Regions from separate parts of the Mesorhizobium sp. M0968 genome, predicted to be linked through region 1. Evidence: predicted binding sites of a transcription regulator. Region 1 holds the regulator's gene; each other region holds the start of a gene.
The links. Region 1 encodes LexA, which represses DNA repair genes until DNA is damaged. Its sites were predicted from a motif close to TGTTCNNNNTGTGTTCNG; they were not measured.

Region 1 (10,450 bases):
GGCCGATGCCAGCTCAGTGCCCCAGGACGCACAGAAGTCCTTCACCTCCGGCATGTCCGACGACCTGCTCGACCAGTTGGTGGCGCAGTTGCAGACGCAATATGACGTCCGCATCGATCAGGCGGCCGTAACCCAAGCCCTGGCCAGATGAGCGCGCTGAAGATCCACATCGCCAAGGTCGCCGCCGGCAGCGCTCTTTCCTTCGAGGAGGCGCGCGAGGCCTTCGACATCATCATGTCCGGCGATGCCACCCCCGGCCAGATCGGCGGCTTCTTGATGGCATTGCGCGTGCGCGGTGAGACCGTCAGCGAGATCGCCGGCGCCGTCGCCACCATGCGCGCCAAGATGCTGCGTGTCGAAGCTCCCGAGGGTGCCATCGACATTGTCGGCACCGGCGGCGACAATTCGCACAGCGTCAACATTTCGACCGCATCCGCTTTCGTCATCGCCGGCAGCGGCGTGCCCGTCGCCAAGCACGGCAATCGCGGACTGTCCTCGCTGACCGGCGCCGCCGATGTGCTGATCGCATTGGGCGTCAAGATCGACATCCCTCCGGAGACGATCGGCCGCTGCATCCACGAGGCCGGCGTTGGCTTCATGTTCGCGCCGGCGCATCACCCGGCGATGAAGCATGTCGGCCCGACCCGGGTCGAGCTCGGAACCCGCACCATCTTCAACCTGCTGGGCCCGCTTTCCAATCCGGCGAGTGTCAGACGGCAGATGGTCGGCGTGTTCCTGCCCGAATGGATCATGCCGGTGGCAGAAACGTTGAAGGAACTTGGTGCCGACCATGCCTGGATCGTCCATGGCGACGGCTATGACGAGATCACCACCACCGGCGAGACACTTGTCGCCGAATTGGCCGGCGGCGAGATCCGCAGCTTTACGCTGACCCCGGAAGCCGTCGGACTGAAGCGGCACACCAAGGACGAGTTGCGCGGCGGCGACGCCGCCCACAACGCCCAGGCACTGCGCGACATGCTGGGCGGCGCCGCCGGCGCCTTTCGCGATACGGTGCTGATGAATGCCGGCGCCGGGCTGGTGGTGGCCGGCACAGCGACGACCCTCGCCGACGGCATGGTAACGGCGGCGCAGGCCATCGACAGCGGCCGCGCGCTGAAAGTGCTCGACAGGCTGATCGAGATTTCGAACGGTTAAAAACCATGTCCGACATCCTGCGCAAGATCGAGGCTTACAAGCGCGACGAGATCACGGCGGCCAAGGCGCGCGTGCCGCTGGCTGAGATCAAGGCACGGGCGACGGATGCCGACGCGCCGCGCGGCTTTCTTTCCGCCCTTGAAGCAAAGCGCAAATCCGGCAGGTTCGCGCTGATTGCCGAAATCAAGAAGGCTAGCCCATCCAAAGGCCTGATCCGCGCCGATTTCGATCCGCCGGCGCTGGCCAGGGCCTATGCGAAGGGCGGTGCCGCCTGCCTTTCGGTGCTGACCGACGCACCCTCCTTCCAAGGCGCGCCCGAATTCCTCACCACTGCGCGCGCTGCCGTCGAGCTGCCTGCCCTGCGCAAGGATTTCCTGTTCGACCCCTATCAGGTCTACGAGGCCAGGGCATGGGGCGCCGATGCCATCCTGATCATCATGGCCAGCGTCGACGACGCGTTGGCAAGAGAACTCGAAGCGACAGCGTTCGGGCTCGGCATGGACGCGCTGGTCGAAGTGCATGACGAGGCTGAAATGGAACGCGCCCTGCAGCTGTCGTCGCGACTGATCGGTATCAACAACCGCAATCTCCGGACCTTCGAAACCAGCCTGCAGACCTCGGAGCGGCTGGCAGCGATGGTGCCGGCCGACCGCCATCTGGTCAGCGAGAGCGGTATCTTTTCGCACGACGATTGCCGCCGGCTGGAGCAGAGCGGAATTGCGACTTTCCTGGTCGGCGAGAGCCTGATGCGTCAGCAGGACGTGGCCGCGGCAACGCGCCTGCTGTTGACGGGCAAGGCGCCGGCAGAGGCCGTTTGAGGATGGCGGCCACCCTCACCCATCTTGGCGCGCAGGGCGAAGCCAACATGGTCGATGTCGGCGACAAGGCTGTGACGGTGCGCACGGCAGTCGCAGAAGGCTTTGTCGCGATGCGGCCCGAGACGCTGGACATGATCCTCGCCGGCGACGCCAAGAAGGGCGACGTGCTGGGCACCGCGCGCATTGCCGGCATCATGGCGGCCAAGAAGACGCATGAACTGATCCCGCTTTGCCATCCGCTGCTGCTGACCAGGATATCTGTCGATATCGAGGCGGACGCCGCGCTGCCCGGCCTGAAGGTGACAGCATTGACCCGCGTCACCGGTAAGACCGGCGTTGAGATGGAGGCTCTGAGTGCCGTCTCGGTCGCTTGCCTGACCATCTACGACATGGCCAAGGCGGTCGACCGCGCCATGGTCATCTCCGGCATAAGGCTGGTTGAAAAGACCGGCGGCAAATCCGGCGACTACAAGATCACCGGAGACGGGGCCACCGAGGCAGGCCGATAATGGTGCTGGTCCCAGTTGCCGAGGCGCTCGAGCGCCTGCTGGACGGCGCAGCAGCGCTGCCGGGCGAACGCGTCGCACTGCTGGATGCCGCCGACCGCGTGCTGGCGGAGCCGGTTGTGGCGCTCCGCACCCAGCCGCCGTTCAACGCCTCCGCCATGGACGGCTATGCCGTGCGGGCGGCCGATATCGCGTCCGTACCGGCAAGGCTTTCGGTGGTCGGCATGGCGCCGGCCGGACGCGGCTTTGCCGGAACGGTGCAGCAGCGGCAGGCCGTGCGCATCTTTACCGGCGCGCCGCTTCCCGAAGGCGCCGACACTATCGTCATCCAGGAGAACGTCCGCGATCTCGGTGGCGGCAGCGTCGAAGTGACGGAACGGACGGTGCAGGGGCGCAACATCCGCCGCCTCGGGCTCGATTTCGCCAAGGGCGATGTCCTGCTGCCCAAAGGCCGCCTGCTCGACCCGGCGGCCTTGTCGCTGGCGGCATCGGCCAATCACCCCGAGGTGCGCGTGGTCAAACGGCCGCTGGTGGCCATCATCGCCACCGGCGACGAATTACTGCCGCCGGGCAGCGATCTTGGCCCCGACCAGATCATCTCCTCCAACGCCTATGGTGTCGCCGCTGCCGCACAGTCGGTCGGTGCGCGCGCGCTCGACCTTGGCATCGCGCCGGACCGCAGGGAGGCGATCGCTGCGCTGGTTGAAAAGGCCGTGAAGGCTGGCGCGAACGTCATCGTCACGCTGGGCGGTGCCTCGGTCGGTGACCACGACTTCGTCCATGAGGTGCTGACCGGGCAAGGCATGACGCTCGATTTCTGGAAGATCGCCATGCGGCCGGGCAAGCCACTGATGTTCGGGCGGCTGGGAGACATTCGCTGCATCGGCCTGCCCGGCAATCCGGTGGCAAGCCTGGTCTGCACTCAGCTCTTCCTGAAGCCGCTGCTGGCGCGGCTCGGCGGCCGCGCCTTTCAGCAGGATATACGTCGGGCACGGCTCGGTGCCGCCATGCCGGCCAATGATCTCAGGCAAGATTATGTGCGGGCTGTTGTCATAGATGACGCCGGTACGCCCGTGGCGACGCCGTTCGGCATCCAGGACTCCTCGATGCTGAAAATCCTGGCCGATGCCAACGGGCTGATCGTTCGCGCGCCGTTCGCGCCTGCCGCGGCGGCGGGCTCCCCCTGCGACGTGCTGATGTTACGCTGAACCTGCCTCACTCCGAAATCAAGGTCCGGGTCAGCGGATGGTCTGGATCGGCCAAACCGTCGATGATGTTGAAATGATGCCGGTCAGGTTCGACCACCGAGCTGGTCGCGGAACCCAGGCCGATCCAGATGTTGGCCAGCAACGCGCTCTGACGCAGGAATTCGGCGCGCTCGCCGCCGCCGGCCCAGCAGGTCAGGCGGGCCTTGTCCATCGGGCGCAGCAGCACCGGACTTTCGGCCTGCGCCTCGGCCTCATCGATCGCCAGCGTCTCGTTCATGCCGGTGCGCATGATCGGGCGCAAATCGTGCACCCCCGAGATCGACACCACATGACGAACGCGCCGGACCACTTCGGTCGCCAGCGGCGTCGTCGCCGTAACCATCCGGCTAACAAGATGGCCGCCGGCCGAGTGCCCGGTCAGCATCAGCGGCCCTGCAACCATCGCCGCCGCCTTGCCGATCGCCGCGCCGACCTCCTTGACGATGCCGCCAATGCGTATCTGCGGACAGAGCGTGTAGGACGGCATCGCCACCGCATAGCCGCGATCAACAGGGCCAGCGGCAAGATGCGACCAGAAATTCTTGTCGAATTCCATCCAGTAGCCGCCATGAACGAACACCACGAGTCCCTTAGGCTTGATGGCCGGCAGGAAAAGATCGAGCCGGTTGCGTGGATTGTCGCCATAGGCCATGTCGAGCCGCGCCCTGCCCTCGGTCGAAAGCACGTCGCGGAAAACCCGCGCGGGCTCGATCCAGGCCGCCGGCCAGCGATCGCTGCCGGCTATGTTGGCGCCGTTGGCATAGGCGTTGTCCCAATCGGCAATGTGACGTTCGAACACCCTGCGCCCTCCCTGGCATATGGCCTTGCAGCGTAGCCGTAAGCATCGCGCGGCGCGTCGTCGCCAGCCTCACGATTCCAGCTCTCGCATCAATCTCAAGTGACAGCTGCTTTGATGGCGAAGCGCGCATCCTTCCACGCACCGGTGTGCAGGATGTCCTCAAGCACTTTGACGGCCTGCCAGACATCGGCGTAGCCGACATAGAGCGGGGTGAAGCCGAAGCGCATGGTCGATGGCGCGCGAAAATCGCCGATCACGCCTCGTTCGATCAGCGCGCGCATGACCTGGTAGCCATGCTCATGCATGAATGAAATCTGGCTGCCGCGTTTTTCCCCATCGCGCGTGCTTTCGAGCGTGAGCCCGTAAGTGCCGCACTTTGCCTCGACAAGCTCGATGAACAGATCCGCCAGCGCGATGCTCTTCTTGCGCACCGCCGTCATGTCGACATCGTTCCAGATGTCGAGCGCGCCCTTCAGCGTGCGCATCGACAGGACCGGCTGTGTGCCGCACAGAAACTGGCGGATGCCGGTGCCGGCCGCATAGCCTGGCTCGAAGGCGAAGGGCCGTGCATGGCCCCACCAGCCGGTGAGCGGCTGCTGGATGTCGGAAAGATGCCGCTCAGCCGCATAGATGAAGGCAGGCGCGCCCGGGCCGCCATTCAGATATTTGTAGGTGCAGCCAACGGCAAAATCGGCGTTTGCCTTGTCGAGTTCGACTGGCATCGCGCCGGCGGTGTGGCAGAGATCCCAGACGATCATCGCCCCGGCTTCCTGAGCCCTGCGCGTCAGCGCCGGCATGTCGCGCAGTTCGCCCGACTTATAGTTGACGTGGTTGACCAGCACCACAGCGGTGCGTTCGTCGATCAGCTCTTCGATGGTCGGCGCGTCGACTCCCGAGAGGCGCAGCAGCGTATCTTTTCGCGTCGAAACCACACCCTCGGCCATGTAGAGGTCCGTCGGAAAACTATCGCCCTCGGCGACGATGACCTGCCGCTCCGGTCGCATGGCCATGGCGGCGTGCAGCAGCTTGTAGATATTGACCGATGTCGTGTCGCAGACCACTGTCTGGCCGGCCGCGGCCCCGATCAGGCGCCCGAGCTGGTCGCCAAGTTCAAGCGGCATGTTGAACCAGCCGGCCGTGTTCCATGCGCGGATGAGATCATGCGACCATTCTTCGGTCGCGGCCTTGTGCAGTTCATCGAAAGCGGCACGTGAAGCAGCTCCTAGCGAATTGCCGTCGAGATAGATCACTCCTTGCGGCAACACAAAGCGGTCGCGCATCGCGCGCAGCGGATCCGCGGCATCCATCGCCTTTATGGCCACGAGATCGGGAATTCCTGTCATGATTTGTCTGCTCCCCCAAGATCCAACGCAACGCCGGACACGCATCGACTGTTCTTCCATTACTTGGTTGCGCGCAGCAAGGCTCCACCGGCGAGAAGCAGCCTGACCAGGCGGTGGAAACCGGGACTTAACCCGAGGTTGGCGTTTTGAGTTCGTTTCGTTCACGGTGCATTGACCAAACCGCACAGTCGATACGGGTTCAATTCCGTGCCTTTTGCCGACCGACGGCCGATGCCAGTGCCGCCTTCTAGGAGGCCAGAAGGGCGCAAACGAAAGCAGAATCAAGGCGATGAGGCTCGCGGCGGTGAAAATGCGTTACGCCGGTAGGGGACGTCGTTTGTTTCCCGAGCCTTAACGCATTCATTAAACTTTAAACAGTTGCGGAACACAACTGGAACAGATAGTGTTTGTTCTGGGTTTGTTTTTCTGATTCTGTTGGGGGTCGCTATGCTGACACGCAAACAACACGAACTGCTTATGTTCATCCACGAAAGGTTGAAGGAAAGCGGTATCCCGCCTTCATTCGACGAGATGAAGGAAGCGCTCGACCTGGCTTCCAAATCCGGAATCCACCGGCTGATTACGGCGCTGGAGGAGCGCGGCTTCATTCGCCGTTTGCCCAACCGGGCCCGTGCGCTGGAGGTGCTACGCCTGCCTGACTCGATCGCCCCCGGCCTCAATGCGGCACGCAAGTTCTCGCCGAGTGTCATCCAGGGCAGCCTTGGGCAAGGCGCCCCTCGGCAGGGCAAGCCGACATCGTCGCGCGTGCCCGCAGCCGGAAATGACGACGATGTCGTCGCCGCCGTTTCGATCCCGGTAATGGGCCGCATCGCTGCCGGTGTGCCGATCGACGCCATCCAGCACCAGACGCATTCGATTTCGGTGCCGCCGGATATGATCATGGGCGGCGAGCATTATGCGCTCGAGGTCAAAGGCGATTCGATGATCGAGGCCGGCATTTTCGACGGCGACACGGTGATCATCCGCAATGCCGATACGGCGAGCCCCGGTGAGATCGTGGTGGCACTGGTCGACGAGGAGGAAGCGACGCTGAAGCGGTTCCGCCGCAAGGGCGCCTCGATCGCCCTGGAAGCCGCCAATCCGGCCTACGAGACGCGCATCTTCGGACCAGACAGGGTCAAGGTGCAGGGCAAGCTCGTCGGACTGATCCGCCGCTACTGAGTTCCGCCCTTGGCGCCGGCTTTGGGATTGTCGGCCCTGCGGTATGGCGGCAGGCCCCGTGCCGCGCGTGAAAATTTCCGTTGCACGTGCCAGGGCCGGTATGATTTTTCGACGGCGAAGCGGATCTCGGCGCGTGTTGCCGCTTGTGGATCGAAATAGACGGCGGCACTTCCCGCGCGCGCCAGTTGCCGTTTGGTGACGACGAGGACCAGCCGGTCGTAGTAGCAGGGGTTATGGGCGGTGGCGTCGTCGATGACGATCAAGCTGGCAAAGGCGCAGGCTGGCCGCGCAGTATCGCGGTCCGTGGCTTGCGCGATGATCGCGCCGGATGGATGCCTGGCAAGGCAGAGGCCGTCCGTGCAAATGAACGGCATGCCCGGCGGCAGGTCGGCCGGATCGGCAATGTCGAATTGCGGGTCGTTCTTTCCAGGGGTTTCCGGCGCGACGATGGCCTCCGATGTGAGCGCGCGTTTCCAGTTGTCGATGGTGAACTCATTCGGGCGTGCCCGGTTGACCGCGAGTTCACCGCTGCCGATCGACAGCGCGACCAGCCGTGCGTCCTCCGAGACCAATACGTCGGGAATGCGTGTCTGCGTTGTCGTCAGCAAGCCGGCGAGCGCAAAAGGAAGTGCCGCCAGCCGCAACCACGTCGTCGCCATGCTGGCAATGACGAGGGCGATCGTCACCAGAAGGACGGATCTCAGCGAAATCAGCCCGACCGCATCGATCGGCGAGCGCTCCGAGATCCACCCGGACAGGGCGATCATCGCCGTCAGCCCCTTGCCCATGACATAGAGGAAAGGGCCATCCGCACCGAACGGCATCGCCAGCGCGCTGAGAACGGCGAAGGGCATGACGACCAGTGAGACGATGGGCATGATGGCCAGATTGGCGAACAGGCTGAGCGGCGCCACGCGCTGGAAATGCCATATGGCGAAAAGCGCCGTGGCGCTCCCTGCAATGATCGAGGTCATCGCCAGACCGCACATGCCCAGCAGGACCTTTCGAGTGGCAAGGCGTAGCGGCGACTGCCGCGGCGGCGGCGTGGTGGCCCTCCCGGCGCGGTAATCGGACCAGCCTGCATAGGCGCCGACAAGGGCCGCCGTCGCGGCGAAGGACATCTGGAAACTCGGACCGACCACCTCGTGCGGCGACACCAGGATGACCGCGATGGCCGAGATCGCCAGGTTGCGCATGGTGAGCGCGGCCCGGTCGACCAGCACGGCGATAAGCATCACCGCCAGCATGATGAAGCTGCGTTCGGCCGCCACGACAATGCCGGAAAAGACGAGGTAGGCCGCAATCGAAAAAAGCGCGGCGGCCGCGGCATACTTCTTGACCGGCCGTCGCGATGAGAAATCGGGAAACAGCGCAAAGGCACCCCGCAGCAGCGCCATGATGGTGCCGGCGACCAACGCCATATGCAGCCCCGAGATAGAGATGATGTGGTAGATGCCGGTGCGCCGCATCGCTTCGTTGATCTCCTCGGGAATGCCGGCGCGCACGCCGACGATCAGCGCAGCAGCAATCTCGCCCTCGGCACCGCCGATGCGGCTGCGGATATGGTCGGCGATGGATTCGCGCGCGTCTTCGATCGCGGAAGAAAGCTGCGCGGCAAGCGGCATGCTGCCCGACGACACGACTTTCGGATTGCCGAGAAAAAAGCCGCTGCCGCCGATACCGGCGAAATAGCTGTCGAACGAGAAATCATAGCTGTCGGGCCGCACCGGGCCGGTCGGCGGCAGCAGCAGCACATAGCCGGTGATCTCGGAACCGGCGGTCAGCTCAGCCGGTATCTTCATCGCCGAAACGCGGACCCGTTCCGGCATGTAGCGCAGTGTCGGCCTGGCCGTTGAGATCACATCGATTGTCAGCCTGATGCGGCCGCTCGCCATGGGCTCGTACGATACAACGCGACCCGTCAGCCGCGTCGAGATTTCGGAGCCGAGCATATGCGTTCCGACACGCCATGTCTCGAACTTGGCGGCAAGTACGCCAAGCGCGCAGAGCAGCGCCACCATGAAGCACAGGCGCGTCCTGGGCCATGACCGCGAGACGACGGCACAAAGGGTCGCGAGGAGCGCGATTGCGATCGGCTGTGGAAAGGCCGGCTCCACCGACAGCCCGAAATAAACGACCACCCCGCATGCGAGGAACACCGGCACCAGCAGGAAGGCGATGCCGCGGTCGAGTTCCAGACCGGCCGCCGTGGTTACGCTGTTGCGGATACGGGACGGTGACGGGAGGCGGAAACGCCTGGGCAGGCGTACGATGGGCTCGCCCGCGGGCACGAGAACCGTTGCTGGGTCGCTGGCCGGCAGCGACGGAGCATCGAAGCGCGGAGCAGGTAGCAATGCCGGTGCCGGCAGGACAGGCGGGGGAGCGGCAAACAGCAAGCGTTCGCTGACGTCGCTGCCAACGTCCTCGCCCTCGCCCGCACCACGGCCTCGCACAGCCATCGGGTCTGCCCCTTGCGCCCTCGACCTCCTATGCTACATGAACGCGCAACGCGCGAAAGTCCGCAAACCCACTTCCTTCGCCCGCCTGAGAGTTCCATGCCCGATAAGGTCGTCACCCGTTTTGCCCCCTCGCCCACCGGCTATCTGCACATTGGCGGCGCGCGCACGGCGCTGTTCAACTGGCTGTACGCCAAGCACACGGGCGGCACGATGCTGCTGCGCATCGAGGATACCGACCGTGAGCGGTCGACGGATGCGGCGACGGCAGCCATTCTCGACGGACTTTCCTGGCTCGGACTCACCTGGGACGGCGCGCCTGTCTCGCAGTTCGAGCGCGCGCCGCGCCATCGCGAGGTGGCCGAGGAGCTGGTGCGCGTGGGCAAGGCCTATTACTGCTACGCGACGCCGGCGGAGCTGGAGGCGATGCGCGAGGCAGCGCGAGCCAAGGGGCTTCCGCCCCGCTATGATGGGCGCTGGCGCGACCGCGACCCGTCGGAGGCGCCGCCCGGCGCCAAGGGGGCGATCCGCATCAAGGCGCCGACAGACGGCGAGACGGTGGTGCATGACCGCGTCCAGGGCGACGTGCGCTTTCCCAACAAGGATCTCGACGATTTCATTATTCTGCGCTCGGACGGCAATCCCACCTACATGCATGCCGTCGTCGTCGACGATCACGACATGGGCATCACCCACATCATCCGCGGCGACGATCATTTGACCAACGCCGCACGCCAGACCGTAATCTATCAGGCCATGGGCTGGGAGGTGCCGTCGATGTCGCATATCCCGCTGATCCACGGTGCCGACGGCGCCAAGCTGTCGAAGCGGCACGGTGCGCTTGGCGTCGAAGCCTATCGCGCCATGGGCTACCTGCCGGAGGCGCTGCTCAACTATCTGGCGAGGCTTGGCTGGAGCCACGGCGACGATGAGATCATGTC
Region 2 (10,450 bases), on a different contig from region 1:
TCGCCGGCGCGTCGATCCTGTCAGTCTTCGGCATCACTCTGCCGGCCTTCCGCGTCGCCGGCGGCTTTCTGCTGTTTTTCATCGCCTTCGAAATGGTGTTCGAGCGCCGGCAGGACCGCAAGGAGAAGATCGGCGACGTCGCCATCACCAGGGACATGATCCACAACATCGCCGCCTTTCCGCTGGCGATCCCGCTTATTGCCGGTCCCGGCGCGATTTCGGCGACCGTCCTGCTCTCAAGCTCGTTTCAGGGTTTAGGCGCGCAGACAGCGCTTGTCGGCATCATCGCCATCTGCCTCGTCATCACCTACCTGGTGTTCGTGCTGTCAGAGCGCATTGACCGTATCCTCGGCCAAACCGGCCGTTCGATCCTGACAAGGCTGCTCGGCGTCATCCTGGCGGCGCTCGCCGTACAGTTCGTCGCCGACGGCATCAAGGCGCTGATGGCGACGTAGGAACAGCCCTACTTCGCTGTCGTTTCAATGACTTCGAAGTCGTGGGTAATCTCGGCAGTCTTGGCCATCATTGCCGAGGCCGAGCAGTATTTCTCGATCGAAAGCCCGATCGCCCGCTTCACCTTGTCGTGTGATAGCGCCCGGCCCTTGACGACAAAATGCATGTGAATGCGGGTGAACACCCTGGGATCGGCTTCTGCACGGTCGGCATCGAGTTCGACCACGCAATCTTCGACCGCCTCGCGCCCCTTTTCGAGGATATGGACCACGTCATAGGCGGAGCAGCCGCCAGTGCCGATCAGCACCAGTTCCATTGGGCTCGGCCCCGGCGTCTTGCCCTCCGGCCCGAACGCAGTGCCTAGCACCAGCTTGTGCCCATTGGCGGACTCGCCAACGAAAGTGCGCTCCTCGACCCATTTGACCCTTGCCTTCACCTGATACGTCCTTTCACCGCTCAAACGCACAACGTCCCGAAAATCCAAGACAGATTTTCGGGACGCCATTTCGTGACCAAGGTGCCGGCGCTTTTCGCCGCAAGGGCAGTCCGCCCCGAGAAATCAGAACGGGATTTCGTCGTCCAGCTCGCGCGACGAACCACCGCCGCCGCCCTTGTTGGCGCCACCGCGATTGAAACTTTCGCCCGGGCCGGACTGGCCGAAATCGGAACCGCGGCTCGCACCACCACCGGCATAGTTGCCGACTTGGCCGCCGCCCTCGCCCCGCGCATCGAGCATCTGCAGCTCGCCGCGGAATTTCTGCAACACGATTTCGGTCGTATAGCGGTCATTGCCGGTCTGGTCCTGCCATTTGCGCGTCTGCAGCTGGCCCTCGACATAGACCTTCATGCCCTTCTTCAGATACTGCTCGGCCACCTTGGCGATCTGGTCGTTGAAGATCACGACATTGTGCCACTCGGTCTTTTCCTTGCGCTCTCCGGACGTCTTGTCGCGCCAGCTTTCCGACGTCGCGATGCGGATGTTGACGACCGGGTCACCCGAATTCAGGCGGCGGATTTCAGGGTCCGCCCCGAGGTTGCCCACCAGAATGACCTTGTTGACGCTACCCGCCATGATACTTCTCCGCGCTCATCCGAAACCGAATTTTTGTCGCCGCACCTTACAGGCTATGGACAATCCCTGCCTGCCGTCGCTGCCTTTTCCCACAAGGTTTTTGTTCTCTTTTCGTTCTACAGGAGAGGCCCTGCACTGTCAATAGTTGTCAGTAAGAAGTAGTGTCTTGGCGTCGAATTTCCACAGACCATGGGATCGAGGCGAACGCATGAAGATGGTTGCGCATGACGATCAGCCGCAAGAAGAGTGGCGGACGGGAGTAAAGACCCGCATGCATGTCTCGGCCTGCAACGGCGCAACTCAACTTTGCATATTCGAACAATGGGTCGAACCCGCGGTTGGCGCCCCGACACATTGGCACCCGGTCGAGGAAGTGCTTACCGTCATCGCTGGCAGGGCCGAGATGTGGATCGACGAAGAGCATCTCGTCTTGACTGCCGGACAGTCGCTTGTTGTCGCCGCGCACAGGCAACATGGCTTCCGAAACGTCGGCTCCGAATTGCTTCATATTCATGCTGTGCTCGCGTCACCAGTTTTCGAGGCGACGTTCAACGGATCCCCCGACATGGTGAGACGCTGGCTTCCAGCGAGTTTGTAAAACCTCGCCTGTCTTAAAAAACACCGCTTGTCTTAAAAAACACGGCTTGCCAAACCGATAAGTATTGACTTATGCTTTCGGCATGATCGAAGCAGACATTTTTCGGGCACTGGCGGATCCAACGCGTCGCGCCGTCTATGAGCGGCTCGCCGACGGCGAGATGACGGTGTCGGAACTGCGCACTGGCATACCGGTATCGCAGCCGGCGGTATCGCAACATCTCGCAGTGCTGCGCGGCGCCGGCCTCGTGGTGGAGCGCCGGGCCGGTCGCAACGCCTATTACCGCGTCGATCCGAAGGGGCTTGCGCCACTGCTCGGCTGGATCGAACGCTACCGTGCGTTCTGGCCAGAGCGCATCGAAAGGCTCAAGACGGTTTTGAAGGACATGGACCAATGACCAGCCGAGGCAAAGAACGCGCCGAAATGGCCGCAGACAAGATCGAGTTCGAGTGCGAGCTGCCCGAACCGCCGGAAAAGGTGTGGCGGGCGCTGACGGTGCCGGACCTGCTCGCGGCCTGGATGATGCCGAACGACATCAAGCCCGAAATCGGCAACCGCTTTGCCTTTAAAGCGCCGAATGCGCCGATCGAGTGCGAAATCCTCGACGCGGATCCCGGACGGCTGCTGCGCTATTCCTGGCGGGAGCGCCCGGCGCCCGGCGATACGCAGGTGCCGCCCGGCAGCCCCCTGGACAGCGCAATGAACGACAGCCCAGTGGACAGCATCGTCACCTTTACGCTCGACCGCACCGTTTCCGGCGGCACGCATCTACGCATCGTCCATGACGGTTTTGCTCGGGCAGCAGTGCCGGAGATCGCGATGGCAGGCGCCGGTTGCCGGCTTTCCTTTGAAGCGCGCACTCCCAGGCACAAGCAGATCGCCGCAAACACCCCGCGCCTCTTCCTGCGCGCGGCCTGAACGACAACAGTCAACGGAGACAACCGATGAGCGGCCTTGCCAATCTGGTGCCGATGGTGATCGAGCAGTCGAGCCGCGGCGAACGTGCCTTCGACATATTTTCGCGGCTGCTGCGCGAGCGCATCGTCTTCATCAACGGGGCGATCGACGACGGCACGTCGGCGCTGGTCTGCGCCCAGCTTCTGTCGTTGGAATCCGACAATCCCGACAAGGAGGTCTCGCTCTACATCAACTCGCCGGGCGGCGTGGTGACCAGCGGTTTCGCCATCTACGATACGATGCAGTATATCAGCTGCCCGGTCTCCACGGTTTGTATGGGCTTCGCCGCCTCGATGGCCTCGTTCCTTTTGATGGCCGGCACACCGGGGCGGCGCATCGCGCTACCCAACACCAGCATCGTGCTGCATCAGCCTCTCGGCGGTTTCCAGGGCCAAGCCTCCGATATCCAGCGCCATGCCGAGGGCATCCTTCGCACCAAGCGTCGCATGACCGATCTTTACGCCCGCCATTGCGGCCGCACCTACGAAGAAGTGGAACGCACGCTCGACCGCGACTTTTTCATGACCGCGCAGGAGGCCAAGGATTGGGGCCTCGTCGACCATGTTTTCGACACTCGCAAGCAGGCCGCATGAACGAGCCGGGCCGGCGGACGGAACTGAGGAGATTGAGCGCCCGCAATTTCAGCGCCATCGGTCTGGTCTTGCCGCTATCGCGGCACTATAGTCCGGCGATGACCGCCAGCAGCTCATCCAGCCTTTTATGCCTTGCCATCGCTACCGTTGCCGGCACGAACATGCTGGTGGGTATGGCACTTGCCCAAGATAATTCGACGTCTTCGCAAAAGGGCGCTCTGCCCGGTGTGACCAGCGATTATCGCATCGCCGAGCCAGCGCCGCGGCCTGAGCCTGACGATATGGCTCTAGGCAGCGGCAACGGCACCTTCAAGATTGGCGATACCGACGTTCGGATTTCCGGTAGCATCACCATCGATGTCGCTGCCGGCGGGATCAGGCCCTCCAGCCGCTAAGTTCGCCTGATGTGAACCACAAATATTGCGCTTCAAACGAACAGCCCCGCCATTGCTTTTGCAACTGACGGGGCTTCTTGGATCTGAAATCCAAATTGCCGGGAGTATACTGCCGGCTTTTTACTTCGGATGCTTCGCGGCGTTCAGCCGACGATCCGACTAGCAGTCTCTGATTGTTGTGGGATCGGCAGGTCAACGTGGGCAGGTGGCGCTAAACGTCTGACCTGGCTACTTATACCTGCCGCGGCTCCAGCGACACGTGGAGCCTCAAGGAACAATCCGGTGGAGTCATGCCTCTGCTCTCCTTCTGTTCGTTGCGACTGTCGTCGAAGCGCTCATCGCATAACCCGCGGCGTCTCGCAGGCTAGCCCCAGGCCGCGAGGCCATCGAAAGACGGCCGGCTTCGTTGACGTGTGGATTCTGCCCCCATGACGCGGGGACGTCAACCTTGAATAGCCGGGTTGCCGAAAAATGTGATCGCGAGACGCTTTGTGAAGCCGGCTGCGCGGGCAGCTTTTGTCAGGAGCGCGTTCGGCCTTTGTTCTTTCCGCTTGCCCGTTCGCGCGAAAGGCGGTTAAACGCTTTGGTCGAGAGTTGTGGCGTCTCTCGAAAAGGCGGCGAAATTACCTACATAGGGGACGGTCGGGAAAACCCGCCCATCCCACGAATTCCAGATTCTGAGGCGGCGACCGGCGATGGCCGACCATAAATATCTCTCCATTCGCGGGGCACGCGAACACAATCTGAAGAATGTCGATCTCGATCTGCCGCGTGACAGCCTGATCGTCATGACCGGCCTGTCGGGGTCGGGCAAGTCGTCGCTTGCCTTCGACACCATCTACGCCGAGGGCCAGCGCCGTTACGTCGAGAGCCTTTCGGCCTATGCACGGCAATTCCTCGAAATGATGCAGAAGCCGGACGTCGACCAGATCGACGGCCTGTCGCCGGCCATTTCCATCGAGCAGAAGACCACCTCGAAGAACCCACGTTCGACGGTCGGCACCGTCACCGAGATCTACGATTATATGCGGCTTTTGTTCGCCCGCGTCGGTGTACCCTATTCACCGGCCACCGGCCTGCCGATCGAGAGCCAGACGGTTTCGCAGATGGTCGACCGGGTGCTTGCTGTCGAGGAAGGCACCCGGCTGTTCATTCTGGCGCCGATGGTGCGCGGCCGCAAAGGCGAGTACCGCAAGGAACTGCTGGAGCTGCAGAAGAAGGGTTTTCAGCGCGTCAAAGTCGATGGCGTCTTCTATGAGATCGCCGACGTGCCGGCGCTGGACAAGAAGTACAAGCACGACATCGACGTCGTCGTCGACCGCATCGTCGTGCGCGGCGATCTGGCGACGCGGCTCGCCGATTCCATCGAGACCGCGCTGAAGCTGGCCGACGGGCTGGCGGTGGCGGAATTTGCCGACAAGCCGCTCGACGCCAGCCAGACCGGCGAGGATTCGGTCAACAAATCGAAGAACGAGACGCATGAACGCATGCTGTTCTCGGAAAAGTTCGCCTGCCCGGTGTCCGGCTTCACCATTCCCGAGATCGAGCCCAGGCTGTTCTCCTTCAACAATCCGTTCGGCGCCTGCCCGACCTGCGACGGGCTCGGCAGCCAACGCGCCATCGACGCCAGCCTGGTCGTGCCCGACGAGAATGTCTCGCTGCGCGCCGGCGCCGTCAGCCCGTGGGCGAAGTCGACCTCGCCCTATTATGCGCAGACGCTGGAAGCGCTGGGCATTGCCTATGGCTTCAAGCTCGGCGACAAGTTCAAGGATTTGAGCGAGGAGGCAAGGCAAGCCGTCCTGCACGGCACCGGCGAGCGCGAAATCACTTTCCATTATGATGACGGTCTGCGCTCCTACAAAACGACGAAAACCTTCGAGGGCGTCATCCCCAATCTCGAGCGCCGCTGGAAGGAAACCGAATCCGCCTGGATGCGCGAGGAGATCGAGCGCTTCATGTCGGCCACGCCCTGCCCGGCCTGCCGCGGCTATCGGCTGAAGCCCGAGGCGCTCGCGGTCAAGATCGCCGGCAAGCACATTGGCGAGGTCACCGAGCTGTCCATCCGCAAGGCCGACCAGTGGTTCACCGGTCTGCCCGCTTCGCTCAACGACAAGCAGAACGAGATTGCGGTGCGCGTGCTCAAGGAAATCCGGGAGCGGCTGCGCTTCCTCAACGATGTCGGTCTCGACTATTTGACGCTGTCGCGCAACTCCGGCACGCTTTCAGGCGGTGAGAGCCAGCGCATCCGTCTGGCGTCGCAGATCGGCTCCGGCCTGACCGGCGTACTTTACGTGCTGGACGAGCCGTCGATCGGTCTGCACCAGCGCGACAACGCCCGCCTGCTCGACACGCTGAAGCATCTGCGCGACATCGGCAACACGGTCATCGTCGTCGAGCATGACGAGGACGCCATCCTGCATGCCGACTACGTCGTCGATATCGGCCCGGCGGCCGGCATCCATGGCGGCCACATCATCGCCCAGGGCACGCCGCAGCAGATCATGGCGACGCCCGCTTCGATCACCGGCAAATACCTGTCGGGCGAGCTCGAAGTAGCGACGCCGGCAGCGCGGCGTGAGGCCAAGAAGAACCGCCGGCTGAAGGTCGTCGGCGCGCGCGGCAACAACCTGAAGAACGTCACCGCCGAAATCCCGCTCGGCACGTTTACCGCCGTCACCGGCGTATCCGGCGGCGGCAAGTCGACCTTCCTGATCGAGACCCTGTTCAAGGCGGCGTCGCGCCGCATCATGGGCTCGCGCGAGCATCCGGCCGAGCACGACCGCATCGAGGGGTTGGAATTCCTCGACAAGGTCATCGACATCGACCAGTCGCCGATCGGGCGCACCCCGCGCTCCAACCCCGCCACCTATACCGGCGCCTTCACGCCGATCCGCGACTGGTTCGCCGGCCTGCCGGAGGCCAAGGCGCGCGGCTACCAGCCGGGCCGCTTCTCGTTCAACGTCAAGGGCGGCCGCTGCGAAGCCTGCCAGGGCGATGGCGTCATCAAGATCGAGATGCACTTCCTGCCCGATGTCTACGTCACCTGCGACGTTTGCCACGGCAAGCGTTACAATCGCGAGACGCTCGACGTCCTGTTCAAGGGCAAATCGATCGCCGACGTTCTCGACATGACGGTCGAAGAAGGCGTCGATTTCTTCGCCGCCGTGCCCGGCGTGCGCGACAAGCTGGAGACGCTGAAACGGGTCGGCCTCGGCTACATCCATGTTGGCCAGCAGGCAACGACTTTGTCGGGCGGCGAGGCGCAGCGCATCAAGCTCGCCAAGGAACTATCACGCAAGGCGACCGGCAAGACGCTCTACATCCTCGACGAGCCAACCACCGGCCTGCATTTCCACGACGTAGCCAAGCTGCTCGAAGTGCTGCACGAGCTGGTCGACCAGGGCAACACGGTCGTCGTCATCGAGCACAATCTCGAGGTGATCAAGACGGCTGACTGGGTACTCGATCTTGGCCCCGAAGGTGGTGACGGCGGCGGTGAGCTGGTGGCGTCCGGCACGCCGGAGGACATCGTCCGCGAAAAACGCAGCTATACCGGGCAGTTCCTGAGGGACTTGCTGGAGCGGCGCCCCGGAGGCAAGCGCGAAGCGGCGGAGTGATGGCAAAGAACGGTCTCATCACGGTCCAAAGCCGCTTCGGCGTGGCCGAAACGATCGATCGCCTGGTCGGGACTGTGGAACGTGCAGGATTGCTGGTCTTCGCCCGCATTGACCACGCCGCCGGTGCGCGCATTGTCGAAGCTTCCCTGCGTCCGACCCAGCTTCTGATTTTTGGCAACCCGAAAGGCGGCACGCCGCTGATGCAGGACCGGCAGCTTGCCGGCATCGATCTGCCGGTCAAGGCACTGGCTTGGGAGGATAAGCAAGGCAAGGTCTGGCTCTCCTACAATGACGCGCACTGGCTCGCTGAGCGCCACGGCTTGGGCGACGCCAGTCGCAATGCCGTCGCCGCGATAGCGGCCGGCATGGACAAGGTGATTGCGGCCGCTGCCGGCGCGGGCCAGTTTTGATCATGAGAGCCGCTCGGGCCGATGATCTCCCCACGGTGATCTCGCTTACCACCGACGCCTACGCGCCCTACACTGCCCTGTTCGGAGCGCCGCCGATCCCCGTCGCCGAGGACTATGCGCCGCGCATAGAACGCGGCGAGGTCTGGCTTTCGGAGCAGGACGGACAGCCGGCCGGCTTGATCGTTCTCGAACGACATGCGGACCATACAATGATCTTCAGCGTCGCCGTTGCGCCCGCCTTTCAGGGCAAGGGTTTCGGCATCGGGCTGCTCGACTGGGCCGAGCAACAGACGCGCTTGTGGAGCTTGCCTGAAATCCGACTCTACACCAGTGCCAGAATGGAACGGAACGTTTCGTTGTATAAGGCCTACGGCTTTCGCGAAACGGGTCGCCGGCCCAATCCATATCGGCCAGGATGGACGGTCGTCGACATGGCGAAAGCCGTCGAGACGACCGCCATCGCGTGATCCTTTTCTGCAAACCGGGAGGACGACCATGACTCAATCAGGAACAATCCGCGCCGGCATGGGCGGCTGGACCTTCGAACCGTGGGACACGTCCTTCTACCCGGACAAATTGTCGAAGGCCAAGCAACTGCATTATGCCAGCCGGCAGGTGCCCACTATCGAGGTCAACGGCACCTATTATTCGAGCTTCAAGGAGCCGACCTTCGTCAAATGGGCCAACGAGGCGCCGGATGGTTTCGTCTATTCGCTGAAGGGCAACCGCTTCGTCACCAACCGCCGTGTGCTCGGCGAGGCCGGGGAATCGATCATGCGCTTCCTCGGGTCGGGCGTCGCGGCACTCGGCGACAAGCTCGGGCCGATCCTGTGGCAGTTCGCGCCGACCAAGAAATTCGACCCGGACGATTTCGAGGCCTTCCTCAAGCTGTTGCCGGAAAAGCAGGACGGCGTTGCGCTGCGCCACGCCGTCGAGGTGCGCAACGACAGCTTCGTCGTGCCGGAGTTCGCCGCCTTGGCGCGAAAGCACAAGGCCGCCATCGTCTATGCCGACCACGCCAAATATCCGGGGATTGCCGACGTTGCCGGCGATTTCATCTATGCGCGGCTGCAGACCGGCAGCGACGACAATCCCGATTGCTATACGCCAAAGGCGCTCGACGAATGGGCGGCGCGCGCAAAAACCTGGGCGGAAGGCAAGGTGCCGGCCGACCTATCGCGCGCCGATCCTTCAACCGACGCGCCGGTCAAGCCACGCGATGTGTTCGTCTACTTCATCACCGAGGGCAAGGTCCGCGCTCCATTCGGCGCCATCGCGCTGATGAAGCGGGTCGCAGGCTGACGCCCCCGCTGTCGGTGATCTGCCTGGCCGGGTCCTCAATTACCGGCTATGCGGCGCGTTCGTCCGGACGCCGATCAACCCTGACGATCTCGTTGAAAGCATCGAGATCGATATAGAAGACCTTGGTGATCTCCGCGATGAGTTCGTCGTGGTCATACCCCTGCGATTTCAGAATGTTGATGGCTGTCAGGATATCGACGCGCTCCGTGAGCCGTCGTTTCTGGTAGTCCTCGACATAGCGCTCCATCGTCTGGCCCTGGCTCCCAAGCACCCGAAATGTTGGACGACAACAGATCGCTGGAAGGGCTTGCGCGCAAGCGTGCCGGCGCGGCCCGCGCCTTCCCCTGATCTGCCAAATTGGAACTGGTACGGAAAGCGGCCGACTCACCAAGGCCAAGCAAAATCTAGCACGCAATCTTCGGCGCGCCAGAGTTGCAAACCAATGGAATCAATAAGAATTCAGACAGTCAGGAATTTGCGGACGTCCGCCCGGTCGAGATCCTCGGCTGGGCCGGTATGGACGATCTGGCCGCGGTCCATGATGTTGACCTCATCGGCCAATTCCCGGCAGAAGTCGAGATATTGTTCGACCAGAAGCACGGCAATACCGGCCTGGTCGCGCAGATAGCGGATAGCGCGGCCGATGTCCTTGATGATCGAGGGCTGGATGCCTTCGGTCGGCTCGTCGAGCACCAGCAGCTTCGGCCGCATCACCAACGCCCTGCCGATGGCAAGCTGCTGCTGCTGGCCGCCGGAGAGATCGCCGCCGCGGCGCGCGAGCATCTGCTTCAGCACCGGAAACAATTCGAAGACGTGACCGGGAATGTTGCGATCGGCGCGCCTCAACGGCGCAAAACCCGATTCGAGGTTTTCCCGCACCGTAAGCAGCGGAAATATCTCCCTGCCCTGCGGCACGAATGCGATGCCCGACCGGGCGCGATCATACGCCGCGCTCCGGTCGAGCGCCTTCCCCTCGAAGGCAACGCTTCCGCTCGTCAGCCGGTGATGGCCGACGATCGATCTCATCAAACTGGTCTTGCCGACGCCGTTGCG
Region 3 (10,450 bases), on a different contig from region 1:
GGGGCCGAACGGCTCGGGAAAATCGACGCTGTCCTATATCCTCGCCGGCCGCGAGGACTATGAGGTCACCGAGGGCGACATCCTCTACAACGGCCAGTCGATCCTCGAAATGGATCCGGCCGAGCGCGCAACCGCCGGCATCTTTCTCGCTTTCCAGTATCCGATGGAGATACCGGGGGTGGCGACGATGGAATTCCTGAAAGTGGCGATGAACGAGCAGCGCAAGGCGCGTGGCCAGGAACCGCTGAAGATCCCGGAATTTCTCAAGCGCGTAAAGGAAGCTGCCGCCTCGCTCAACATGGACATGGCGATGCTGAAGCGGCCGCTCAATGTCGGCTTTTCCGGCGGCGAGAAGAAGCGCGCCGAGATCCTGCAGATGAAGCTGCTCGAGCCGAAGCTGTGTGTCCTCGACGAGACCGATTCCGGTCTCGATATCGACGCGCTGAAGATCGTCGCGGACGGCGTCAACACGCTGCGCTCGCCGGATAGGGCCATTGTCGTCATAACCCACTATCAGCGCCTGCTCCAATACATCGTCCCGGATACGGTGCACGTGCTCTACAGGGGCCAGGTGATCAAGTCGGGCGACAAGTCGCTGGCGCTCGACCTCGAGGCCAATGGCTATGCCGGCGTGATCGGGCAAGCCGCGTGAGATGCAAGCGGGCCCGGAAGGCAAGCCAAACAAGGCGATACTGATGAATATGCACACGACACCCCAGCGGACATTAGCCGAAACGGCGCTGATCGACGCCTTTGGCGAGCGGCTGTCGCTGCTGCCTGGCGACGGCGCGGTGATGCTGAAGCGCGACGACGCCATTGAGGCGATCAAGGGCGGCCTGCCGACGCGGCGCATCGAATCCTGGCACTATACGGACCTGCGCCGGCTGCTGATCTCGGTGCCGGACTTCGATCCGGCAGCGGTTGCGAAAGCCATTGCGCCGATCGTCGAAGGCTCCAGCGTTTTGCCGGTGCTGAACGGCGTGTCGAGTACGAAACTGCCCGGTATCAAAGGCGTTGCCGTGCAGCGCCTGTCGGAGAAGCTGACCGACGGCAGCATCGCCCCGGGGCTGGATTCCTATGGCGCCGACGATGCCATCGGCGCGCTCAACACCGCCTTTGTCGCCGACGGCTATTTCGTCGACATCGCCGACGGTGCCCAACTGGAAAAGCCGGTCGAATTGCAGAATTTGCAGGCCGGTGGACAGACGCATGTACGCTTGGCCGTCCGTGTCGGTGCCGGCGCCAAAGCTGTCGTCGTCGAGCGCCAGGCAGGCGAGGGGGCGGCGCTGGTCAGTTCGGTCAGCCAGCTTGTGCTTGGCGAGGGCGCCGAAGTGACATGGCTCATCGTGCAGGAGCAGCCGGATACGGCGACGCATCTCGCCCAGTTCAAGGCGCATCTCGGCAAGAATTCGAAACTGACGCTGTTCGTCATGAATGCCGGCGGCAAGCTTGTCCGCCAGGAGGTCGTTGTGAAGACGACCGGCGAGGGCGCCGAATTCACCTTGCGCGGCATCAATCTGCTCGCCGGCGACACCCATACCGACGTCACCATGGTGCTCGACCACGCCGTACCGCACACAGCCTCGACCGAAGTCATCCGAAACGTGGTGACCGGCAAGGCGCGCGGCGTCTTCCAGGGCCGCATCAACGTCCACCAATATGCGCAGAAGACCAACGCCAAGATGGCCTGTAACACGCTGCTTCTGTCGGATGACGGCGAGTTCTCGACCAAGCCGGAGCTCGAAATCTTCGCCGACGACGTCGTCTGCGGCCATGGCGCGACCGTCACCGAGATCGACCACAGCCATCTGTTCTACCTGATGGCGCGCGGCGTCGACGAGAAGACCGCGCGCGGCTTGCTGGTCAAGGCCTTCGTCGCCGAGGTGATCGAGGAACTGGACGACGAGGCCATCGTCGAGGCGCTGGAAGCACGGCTCGACGATTGGTTTTTGACGCACGGGTAGAGGTGACTGAGGGGTTGGTGCCAACACCCCTCATCCGTCGCCTTCGGCGCCACCTTCTCCCACAAGGGGAGAAGGAGAGGCGCTCTTCCTTCTCCCCTTGTGGGAGAAGGTGGCCGAGCGAAGCTCGGTCGGATGAGGGGTGCTGGACGGAATGAGGCGGTGCCTCGAGAGAGCTTGTAATGGACCAGAAAGTCGAAAACATCCCCTATGACGTCGAGGCGATCCGCCGCGACTTCCCGATCCTGTCGCGGCAAGTCTACGGCAAACCGCTGGTCTATCTCGACAATGGCGCCTCGGCGCAGAAACCGCAGGTGGTGCTCGACGCTATCCAGCACGCCTATTCCCAGGAATATGCCAACGTCCATCGTGGCCTGCATTTCCTGTCGAATGCCGCGACCGACGCCTATGAGAAGGCTCGCGAGACGGTGCGCCGTTTCCTCAATGCGCCGAGCACCGACAACATCGTCTTCACCTCGAATACCACGGCGGCGATCAACACGGTCGCCTATGGTTTCGGCATGCCGAATATCGGCGAAGGCGACGAGATCGTGCTGTCGATCATGGAGCACCATTCCAACATCGTGCCGTGGCATTTCATCCGCGAGCGGCAGGGCGCCAAACTGGTCTGGGTGCCGGTCGATGATCTCGGCGTCTTCCACATCGAGGAATTCGAAAAGCGGCTGACCGACCGGACAAAACTGGTCGCCATAACCCACATGTCGAATGCGCTGGGCACGGTGACGCCGATCAAGGAAATTGTGCGCATCGCCCATGCGCGCGGCATTCCGGTGCTGGTCGACGGCAGCCAGAGCGCCGTGCATATGCCGATCGACGTGCAGGATCTCGACTGCGATTTCTTCGTCTTCACCGGCCACAAGGTCTATGGCCCGTCGGGCATCGGTGTGCTCTATGGCAAGAAGGATATTCTGGAGCGCATGCGCCCGTTCATGGGCGGCGGCGAGATGATCGAGGAGGTGACGCAAGACATCGTCACCTACAACGATCCGCCGCACCGTTTCGAGGCCGGCACGCCGCCGATCGTGCAGGCAATCGGGCTTGGTGCCGCGCTCGAATACATGGAAAAGATCGGCCGCGAGCGCATCGCCGCGCACGAGGCCGATTTGAAGGACTATGCGCATCAAAAACTGCGCGCCATCAACTCGCTGCGCATCTTCGGCGATGCGCCCGGCAAGGGCGCCATCATCTCGTTCGAGCTGCAGGGTATCCATGCCCATGACGTGTCGATGGTCATCGACCGGCAGGGAGTGGCGGTCCGCGCCGGCACGCATTGCGCGCAGCCGCTGTTGAAACGCTTCGGCGTAACATCCACATGCAGAGCGTCGTTCGGCATGTATAATACCAGGGCCGAAGTCGATGCTTTGGCCGATGCGCTGGAAAAAGCGCGAAAATTCTTCGGGTGACGATCATGGATGATGCCAGCCACACCGCCGAGACCAATTCGGAAGCGACGACCAATGCGGCGGTTTCCGGATCGACAATCCCCGCCGACGAATTGGCGCGGCTGACCGACGACATCGTCTCGGCGCTGAAGACGGTCTACGACCCGGAAATCCCGGCCGACATCTACGAGCTCGGCCTGGTCTACAAGATCGACATCGAGGACGACCGCTCGGTCAAGATCGACATGACGCTGACCGCGCCCGGCTGCCCGGTGGCCGGCGAAATGCCGGGTTGGGTCGAAAATGCCGTCGGCGCCGTCGAAGGCGTTTCCGGCGTCGAGGTCAACATGACCTTCGATCCCCCCTGGTCGCCCGACCGCATGTCGGAAGAGGCACAGGTGGCGGTGGGCTGGTATTAGCATCCGACCAGACAGAGGCTGGCGCACTTGCGCCGGGTACAAAACTTCACCATTTTAGGTGAGGAATCATTCGGCAGGCCTTGAACCTGCAAAGAATGGAGAAGGAAAGACATGGGACGCTTCGCCGTCATCACGATGACCGAAAAGGCTGCCGACCGGGTGCGCGAGATCGTCGCGACCCGTGAGAATGCGCATGGCATTCGCCTTGGCATCAAGAAGGGCGGCTGCGCCGGCATGGAATATACGGTCGATCTGGTGACCGAGCCGAACACCAAGGACGACCATATCGAGCGCGATGGCGCCCATGTCTATGTCGCGCCGGAGGCGGCACTTTTCCTGTTCGGCACCGAGATGGATTTCGAGCAGACGACACTGCGAACCGGCTTCACCTTCCGCAATCCGAACCAGAGCTCGGCCTGCGGCTGCGGCGAATCGGTCGAATTGAAGCCGGCTGATCTGAAGGCACTGGCCGAGGCGCGCGAAGCAAGCGCGGCTTAGCGTCTCTGGTGATGAGTGCCGAGGCATATCGCTGGCGGTGTGCCTGTTGCGGTCAGGAATATACCGGGCTTCCAACAGATATGGCGTTCGGTGCGCCCGTGGACACGGACACGCTTGACGATGCCGCTCGAGCGACCTTTCGTAAGAATGAAGATTTCTGCGAGGTGCGCCGTGCGTCGGGGGTAACAGATCGGTTTGTTCGTTGCTTGCTGCCTCTGCCAGTGCCTCAGCTATCCAGCGAGTTCTGTTTCGGCGTATGGATGTCGGTCTCGGAAAAAAGCTGGGATCTATACCGAGATGGATATGACAGTGGCCAGTATGAAGAAGAACTCTGTTTTGGATATCTGATGCACAACATTCCTGAGTATCCCGGCTCGTTGCATCTGCATGCCAATGTTGTATTTCAGCCCGGTGATCAGCGTCCGAAGGTGTTTCTGCATGATGCAGATCATCCCTTGGTTGCGGCCCAACGCAGTGGGGTGGATGTGGCGCAGATAGAGCGCTGGGTGGCTCTCACGCACCGACCTAAGGCCGGGAGCAACTAATCCACCCACATCCCCGTTCGCTTGTGCCAGTCTGCGATCGACTCCTCCGGGTAAACATCGAAGACCTTGTCGCCCTTGCCGATATCCGGCTCGACCCAGTTCGCCTTGTATTTCAGCATCAGATGCACCTTCTCCGGCGGCTTCGGCAGGTCTGTGTCGATCGCCGAGGCGAAGGGGTGCACCAGCTCCGGCCAGGTCGGATCGTAGAGCCAGAGTGCCGTCCCGCATTTCGTGCAGAAGTTCCGCTCGCCGGTCGAGGTCTCGCGTTGCGGGTGCTCGTCGTCCTCGATCTCGGCGCGGTAGACGCCGAGATGGCGCTTGCCCTGGACTTTCAGCGTCTCGTAATCGGCGCCGAGATTGATGGCAAAACCGCCGCCGCCCTGCTGCTTGCGGCAGATCGAGCAGTAGCACAGCATGAACGGCACCGGCGTGTGGCTTTCCACCTGGAAACGCACGGCATTGCACCGGCAGGACCCTTTGAGCAGAAGCGGCATGAGAAACTCCGACGAAAGTGATTTGAACTTTGTCAGGATGGCGCCGGTTGCGGCGATGACAAGGGGAAATCCGGGTGACATGATCGCCGCATGGACAACGAGCGCATAGAAGAGCTTTTCGAAGGCCTCGGCCCGGTCAGCATCCGCAAGCTGTTCGGCGGCAAGGGCATCTATTTCGACGGCGTCATCGTCGCCATCGTCATCGGTGGCGAATTGATGCTGAAGGCCGACGCCGAAAGCGCCCCGGAATTCGAAGCGGCCGGCTGCCGGCAATGGACCTATACCGGCTCGCGCCACGGCAAGCTCGTGTCGATGCCCTATTGGAGCGTTCCCGACAGCGCGTTCGACGATCCCGACGAGATGGCGATCTGGGCGCGCCGCGCCTACGAGGCAGGACGGCGCGCCGGCAAATAGGCTGCGTCATGCTTCGGCAATTCCGGGCCGCACTTCATGCCAGCTCCCGCGCCTCGGGCACGAGCGCCAGCGCTTCGGCAAAGCCAGCGCTGGTGAAGGCGGCACTCTCGACGACGAGCATCGCTGCGGCAATGCCTTCGCGCAGTGCCGCGCGCAGCGTCAGGCCGCGCAGCAGGGCAGCGATCGTGGCGCCTGCCAATGCGTCGCCGGCGCCGGCAGCATCGGTCCGCTTTTGCAGCGGCGGTGGCGAGATCGAGAACGCGCTCAATTCGTCGAAACCGAGCACTGGTTCGTCGCCGGCGGTGATCACGCCGCTTTTCAGCCCGGCGCGTCTCAGGCCGTCGACGATGCCTTGATCGATTTGGACGCCGGCGAGCACGCCGGCCTCGCGCCGGTTCATGAAGGCCATCGCCAGACGGTCGAGCACCGGCGTCAGCCGCGCCGCTTTGTTGGGCGAGACCGCAAGCGCAAACACCGGCTTGCCGGCGGCGAGTGCCGCCAGCCGCTCCAGCGCGGTCGACGGCAGGTTGGCGTCGCACAGCACCGCGTCAGCCGAACCGATCGCTTCCCGCACCTTGGCGCGGCGGATCTGCTTGGGAAGCGCCAGCTCGTAGAGCACCATGTCGGCAAGGCCGGCGATCAGCCCGCCGTCGCTGTCGATCAGCATCGTATGGCTTGGCGTTGCTCGGTCGAGGAACACCGCCGACAGGTCGGCAATGCCGGCCTCGGTGACGGCGCGTAAAACCGTGTCGCCAAGGGCATCGCCGCCGCGCACCGAAAGCAGCGCGGCCGAGGCGCCGCGTCGCACCGCAAAGCGCAAGGCGTTGAAGACGGCACCGCCGACATGCTCGCGCATCGTGCCGGGGTTGGAAGCGGCCGGCACGAAGGCGCCGGCAACCCGGCCGCGCCGCTCGATATAGGCGCCGCCCACGGCCAGGATCGTCGGGGATTTGATCATGCCGTCAAAATGCCCTTTAGCTGTTGCCCGGGGAGACTAGGTCGCCGGGCGGAACCCTGCAATCGCGGGTCCGATTCGGTCGGTAACGGCAACGGCGCCGCATGCGAGGTGAGATACATCCGAAGCAATAATTGCGAAACAAAAATAGAACAAATAGGGATATGCGTTATTTTTCAAACCCTTGGTGCTCATTGACAAATGAGAACAAATGAGGTACATTCTTTTAAGGATTGCGGGATTGTCCGGCCTCCATTGACGACCACGGGGTGATGTATCATGGCTCAGAATTCTTTGCGGCTTGTAGAGGACAAAGCGGTGGACAAATCAAAGGCTCTGGATGCGGCGCTGTCGCAAATCGAGCGTGCCTTCGGCAAGGGCTCGATCATGCGGCTCGGCGCGAACGAGCAGGTCGTCGAGATCGAGACGGTGCCGACCGGCTCGCTTGGGCTGGACATCGCGCTTGGCGTCGGCGGCCTGCCGCGCGGCCGCATCGTCGAGATCTACGGGCCGGAAAGCTCGGGCAAGACGACGCTGGCGCTGCACACGGTGGCCGAAGCCCAGAAGAAGGGCGGCATCTGCGCCTTCGTCGATGCCGAGCACGCGCTCGACCCGGTCTATGCCCGCAAGCTCGGCGTCGATCTCGAAAACCTTTTGATCTCGCAGCCCGATACCGGCGAGCAGGCGCTGGAGATCTGCGACACGCTGGTGCGCTCCGGCGCCATCGACGTGCTGGTGGTCGATTCGGTGGCGGCGTTGACGCCGCGGGCGGAAATCGAAGGCGAGATGGGCGATTCGCTGCCCGGCCTGCAGGCCCGCCTGATGAGCCAGGCACTGCGCAAGCTCACCGCCTCGATCTCGCGCTCCAACACCATGGTCATCTTCATCAACCAGATCCGCATGAAGATCGGCGTCATGTTCGGTTCGCCCGAGACGACGACCGGCGGCAATGCGTTGAAATTCTATGCCTCGGTCCGCCTCGACATCCGCCGCATCGGCTCGGTCAAGGATCGCGACGAGGTCGTCGGCAACCAGACCCGCGTCAAGGTCGTCAAGAACAAGCTGGCGCCGCCCTTCAAGGTGGTCGAGTTCGACATCATGTATGGCGAGGGCGTCTCCAAGACCGGCGAGCTGGTCGATCTCGGCGTCAAGGCGGGCGTGGTCGAAAAGTCGGGCGCCTGGTTCTCCTACAATTCGCAGCGTCTTGGCCAGGGCCGCGAAAACGCAAAACTGTTCCTGCGCGACAATCCCGACACGGCGCGCGAGATCGAGCTGGCGCTACGGCAGAATGCCGGGCTGATCGCTGAGAAATTCCTTGAGAACGGCGGCTCAGAAAGCAGCGACGACGGTTTCGAGGACGACGCTGGGGTGATGTAGGGCAAGCGACGCCTCGCTGAGCCTCAGCCAGGTTTCGATTTGATGTTTTGATTTTGAGTTTGCGTAATCGATGCGTTTCGAACCGCCGGCCCAAGGCCGGCGGTTCGCGTTTGACGGCGAGGCAGACGCATTTCAAGGCGCTGGTGAAAGCCGGGATTTGAGCCCATTTGGTGTTTCTGGACAGGCTGCGGTGCGACCGCTAAAAGGCCATGTCTATTTTCCGCCGGCAGCCGGCGGTTCTCTCGAAAAGGCAGTATTCATGAGTGGCGTCAACGAGATCCGGTCGGCATTTCTCGACTATTTTCGCAAGGAAGGTCACGAGGTCGTCGCGTCAAGCCCGCTGGTGCCGCGCAATGACCCGACGCTGATGTTCACCAATGCCGGCATGGTGCAGTTCAAGAACGTTTTCACCGGTCTGGAGAAGCGGCCCTATTCGCGCGCCACGACCGCCCAGAAGAGTGTTCGCGCCGGCGGCAAGCACAACGACCTCGACAATGTCGGCTACACTGCGCGCCACCTGACCTTCTTCGAGATGCTCGGCAATTTCTCCTTCGGCGACTATTTCAAGGAGCGGGCCATAGAGCTTGCCTGGAACCTGATCACCAGGGAGTTCGGGCTGAAGAAGGACAAGCTGCTGGTCACCGTCTACCACACCGACGACGAGGCGGCTTCGTACTGGAAGAAGATCGCCGGCCTTTCGGACGATCGCATCATCCGCATCGCGACTTCGGACAACTTCTGGGCGATGGGCGACACTGGACCTTGCGGGCCGTGTTCGGAGATATTCATCGACCGCGGCGAGCATATCTGGGGCGGCCCTCCCGGCAGCCCCGAGGAGGATGGCGACCGTTTCCTTGAATTCTGGAACCTGGTATTCATGCAGTATGAACAGGTGACGAAGGAAGAGCGCATCGACCTGCCGCGTCCGTCGATCGACACGGGCATGGGCCTCGAGCGCATGGCCTCCATCCTGCAAGGCGTTGAAAGCGTCTTCGAAACCGACCTGTTCCGCCACCTCATCGACGCTGCGTCTTCGGCGCTTGGCAAAGGTCCGGATGCGGGCACCGCCGCATCGTTCCGCGTCATCGCCGACCATTTGCGTTCGTCCTGCTTCCTGGTCGCCGACGGCGTGCTGCCGTCCAACGAAGGACGCGGCTACGTGCTTCGTCGCATCATGCGCCGCGCCATGCGCCACGCGCAATTGCTCGGCGCCCGCGATCCGCTGATGTGGCGCCTGGTGCCGGCGCTGGTCCGCGAGATGGGCCAAGCCTACCCGGAACTGGTGCGCGGCGAACAGATGATCACCGAAACGCTGAAGCTGGAAGAGACGCGCTTCCGCAAGACGCTGGTGCGCGGCTTGGGCTTGCTTTCGGAGGCGACGGAAAAGCTGGCCCCCGGCGACATGCTGGATGGCGAGACAGCGTTCAAGCTCTACGACACCTATGGCTTTCCGCTCGATCTGACGCAGGACGCGCTGCGCCAGCGCAACATCTCGGTCAACCTTGCCGGCTTCACCGAGGCGATGGAGCGGCAGAAGGCGGAGGCGCGCAAAAGCTGGGCCGGCTCCGGCGACGTGGCGACCGAGACGGTATGGTTTCCGGTGCGCGAGAACGCCGGCGCCACCGAGTTCCTCGGCTATGAGACCGAGCAGGCGGAAGGCCTCATCCAGGCGCTGGTCAGGGACGGCAAGACCGTCGACAGCGCCGGCAAGGGCGACGCCGTTGCCGTGGTTGTCAACCAGACGCCGTTCTATGGCGAGTCCGGTGGCCAGATGGGCGACACCGGCGTCATTTCGGGCGACGGGTTCTCGATCGAGATATCCGATACCCAGAAGAAGGCCGATGGGCTTTTCGTCCATCTCGGCAAGGTGGCTAACGGCACGGTCAAGACGGGCGCGACCGTCGAGCTGAAGGTGGACCACGCGCGTCGCACCAGGCTGCGCGCGAACCATTCCGCCACGCATCTGATCCATGAGGCGCTGCGCGAGGTGCTGGGTACCCATGTGGCGCAGAAGGGCTCGCTGGTTGCGCCCGAGCGTCTGCGCTTCGACATCTCCCACAACAAGCCGATCTCGCATGACGAGCTCGAAGAGGTAGAGCGCATGGCGAACGAGATCGTCGTTCAGAACGGCCCTGTAACCACGCGGCTGATGTCTGTCGACGACGCCATTGCCGAAGGCGCCATGGCGCTGTTTGGCGAGAAATATGGCGATGAAGTGCGCGTCGTTTCGATGGGCACGGGCTTGCATGGCGCCAAGGCCAACCGGCCTTATTCGGTCGAGCTATGCGGCGGCACGCATGTCAGGGCGACCGGCGATATCGGCCTGGTGCGCATCCTGTCCGACAGCGCGGTCGCTGCCGGCGTTCGCCGCATCGAGGCGTTGA

Region 2: the regulator LexA is predicted to act here: its motif matches at 4,597-4,614, upstream of uvrA (excinuclease ABC subunit UvrA).
Region 3: the regulator LexA is predicted to act here: its motif matches at 6,827-6,844, upstream of recA (recombinase RecA).

What each region holds. Positions count from the first base shown of each region.
Region 1 is NZ_JAMYNL010000014.1:48,878-59,327, reverse strand. It holds gene NKH67_RS22125 (SurA N-terminal domain-containing protein) at 1-151, shown strand, start outside; gene trpD (anthranilate phosphoribosyltransferase) at 148-1,158, shown strand; gene trpC (indole-3-glycerol phosphate synthase TrpC) at 1,164-1,976, shown strand; gene moaC (cyclic pyranopterin monophosphate synthase MoaC) at 1,979-2,485, shown strand; gene NKH67_RS22105 (molybdopterin molybdotransferase MoeA) at 2,485-3,690, shown strand; gene NKH67_RS22100 (hormone-sensitive lipase) at 3,698-4,528, opposite strand; gene kynU (kynureninase) at 4,624-5,871, opposite strand; gene lexA (transcriptional repressor LexA) at 6,319-7,053, shown strand; gene NKH67_RS22085 (ComEC/Rec2 family competence protein) at 7,047-9,512, opposite strand; gene gltX (glutamate--tRNA ligase) at 9,609-10,450, shown strand, end outside.
Region 2 is NZ_JAMYNL010000015.1:92,975-103,424, reverse strand. It holds gene NKH67_RS23090 (MarC family protein) at 1-455, shown strand, start outside; gene NKH67_RS23085 (OsmC family protein) at 464-889, opposite strand; gene NKH67_RS23080 (single-stranded DNA-binding protein) at 1,013-1,525, opposite strand; gene NKH67_RS23075 (cupin domain-containing protein) at 1,734-2,123, shown strand; gene NKH67_RS23070 (ArsR/SmtB family transcription factor) at 2,206-2,520, shown strand; gene NKH67_RS23065 (SRPBCC family protein) at 2,517-3,041, shown strand; gene NKH67_RS23060 (ATP-dependent Clp protease proteolytic subunit) at 3,068-3,673, shown strand; gene NKH67_RS23055 (hypothetical protein) at 3,670-4,068, shown strand; gene uvrA (excinuclease ABC subunit UvrA) at 4,764-7,685, shown strand; gene NKH67_RS23045 (DUF302 domain-containing protein) at 7,685-8,095, shown strand; gene NKH67_RS23040 (GNAT family N-acetyltransferase) at 8,092-8,562, shown strand; gene NKH67_RS23035 (DUF72 domain-containing protein) at 8,591-9,397, shown strand; gene NKH67_RS23030 (hypothetical protein) at 9,444-9,644, opposite strand; gene urtE (urea ABC transporter ATP-binding subunit UrtE) at 9,857-10,450, opposite strand, start outside.
Region 3 is NZ_JAMYNL010000005.1:154,023-164,472, reverse strand. It holds gene sufC (Fe-S cluster assembly ATPase SufC) at 1-652, shown strand, start outside; gene sufD (Fe-S cluster assembly protein SufD) at 696-1,964, shown strand; gene NKH67_RS11065 (cysteine desulfurase) at 2,144-3,385, shown strand; gene NKH67_RS11060 (SUF system Fe-S cluster assembly protein) at 3,391-3,783, shown strand; gene sufA (Fe-S cluster assembly scaffold SufA) at 3,895-4,281, shown strand; gene NKH67_RS11050 (DUF2199 domain-containing protein) at 4,293-4,826, shown strand; gene NKH67_RS11045 (GFA family protein) at 4,823-5,320, opposite strand; gene NKH67_RS11040 (TfoX/Sxy family protein) at 5,411-5,734, shown strand; gene NKH67_RS11035 (PfkB family carbohydrate kinase) at 5,769-6,692, opposite strand; gene recA (recombinase RecA) at 6,969-8,066, shown strand; gene alaS (alanine--tRNA ligase) at 8,326-10,450, shown strand, end outside.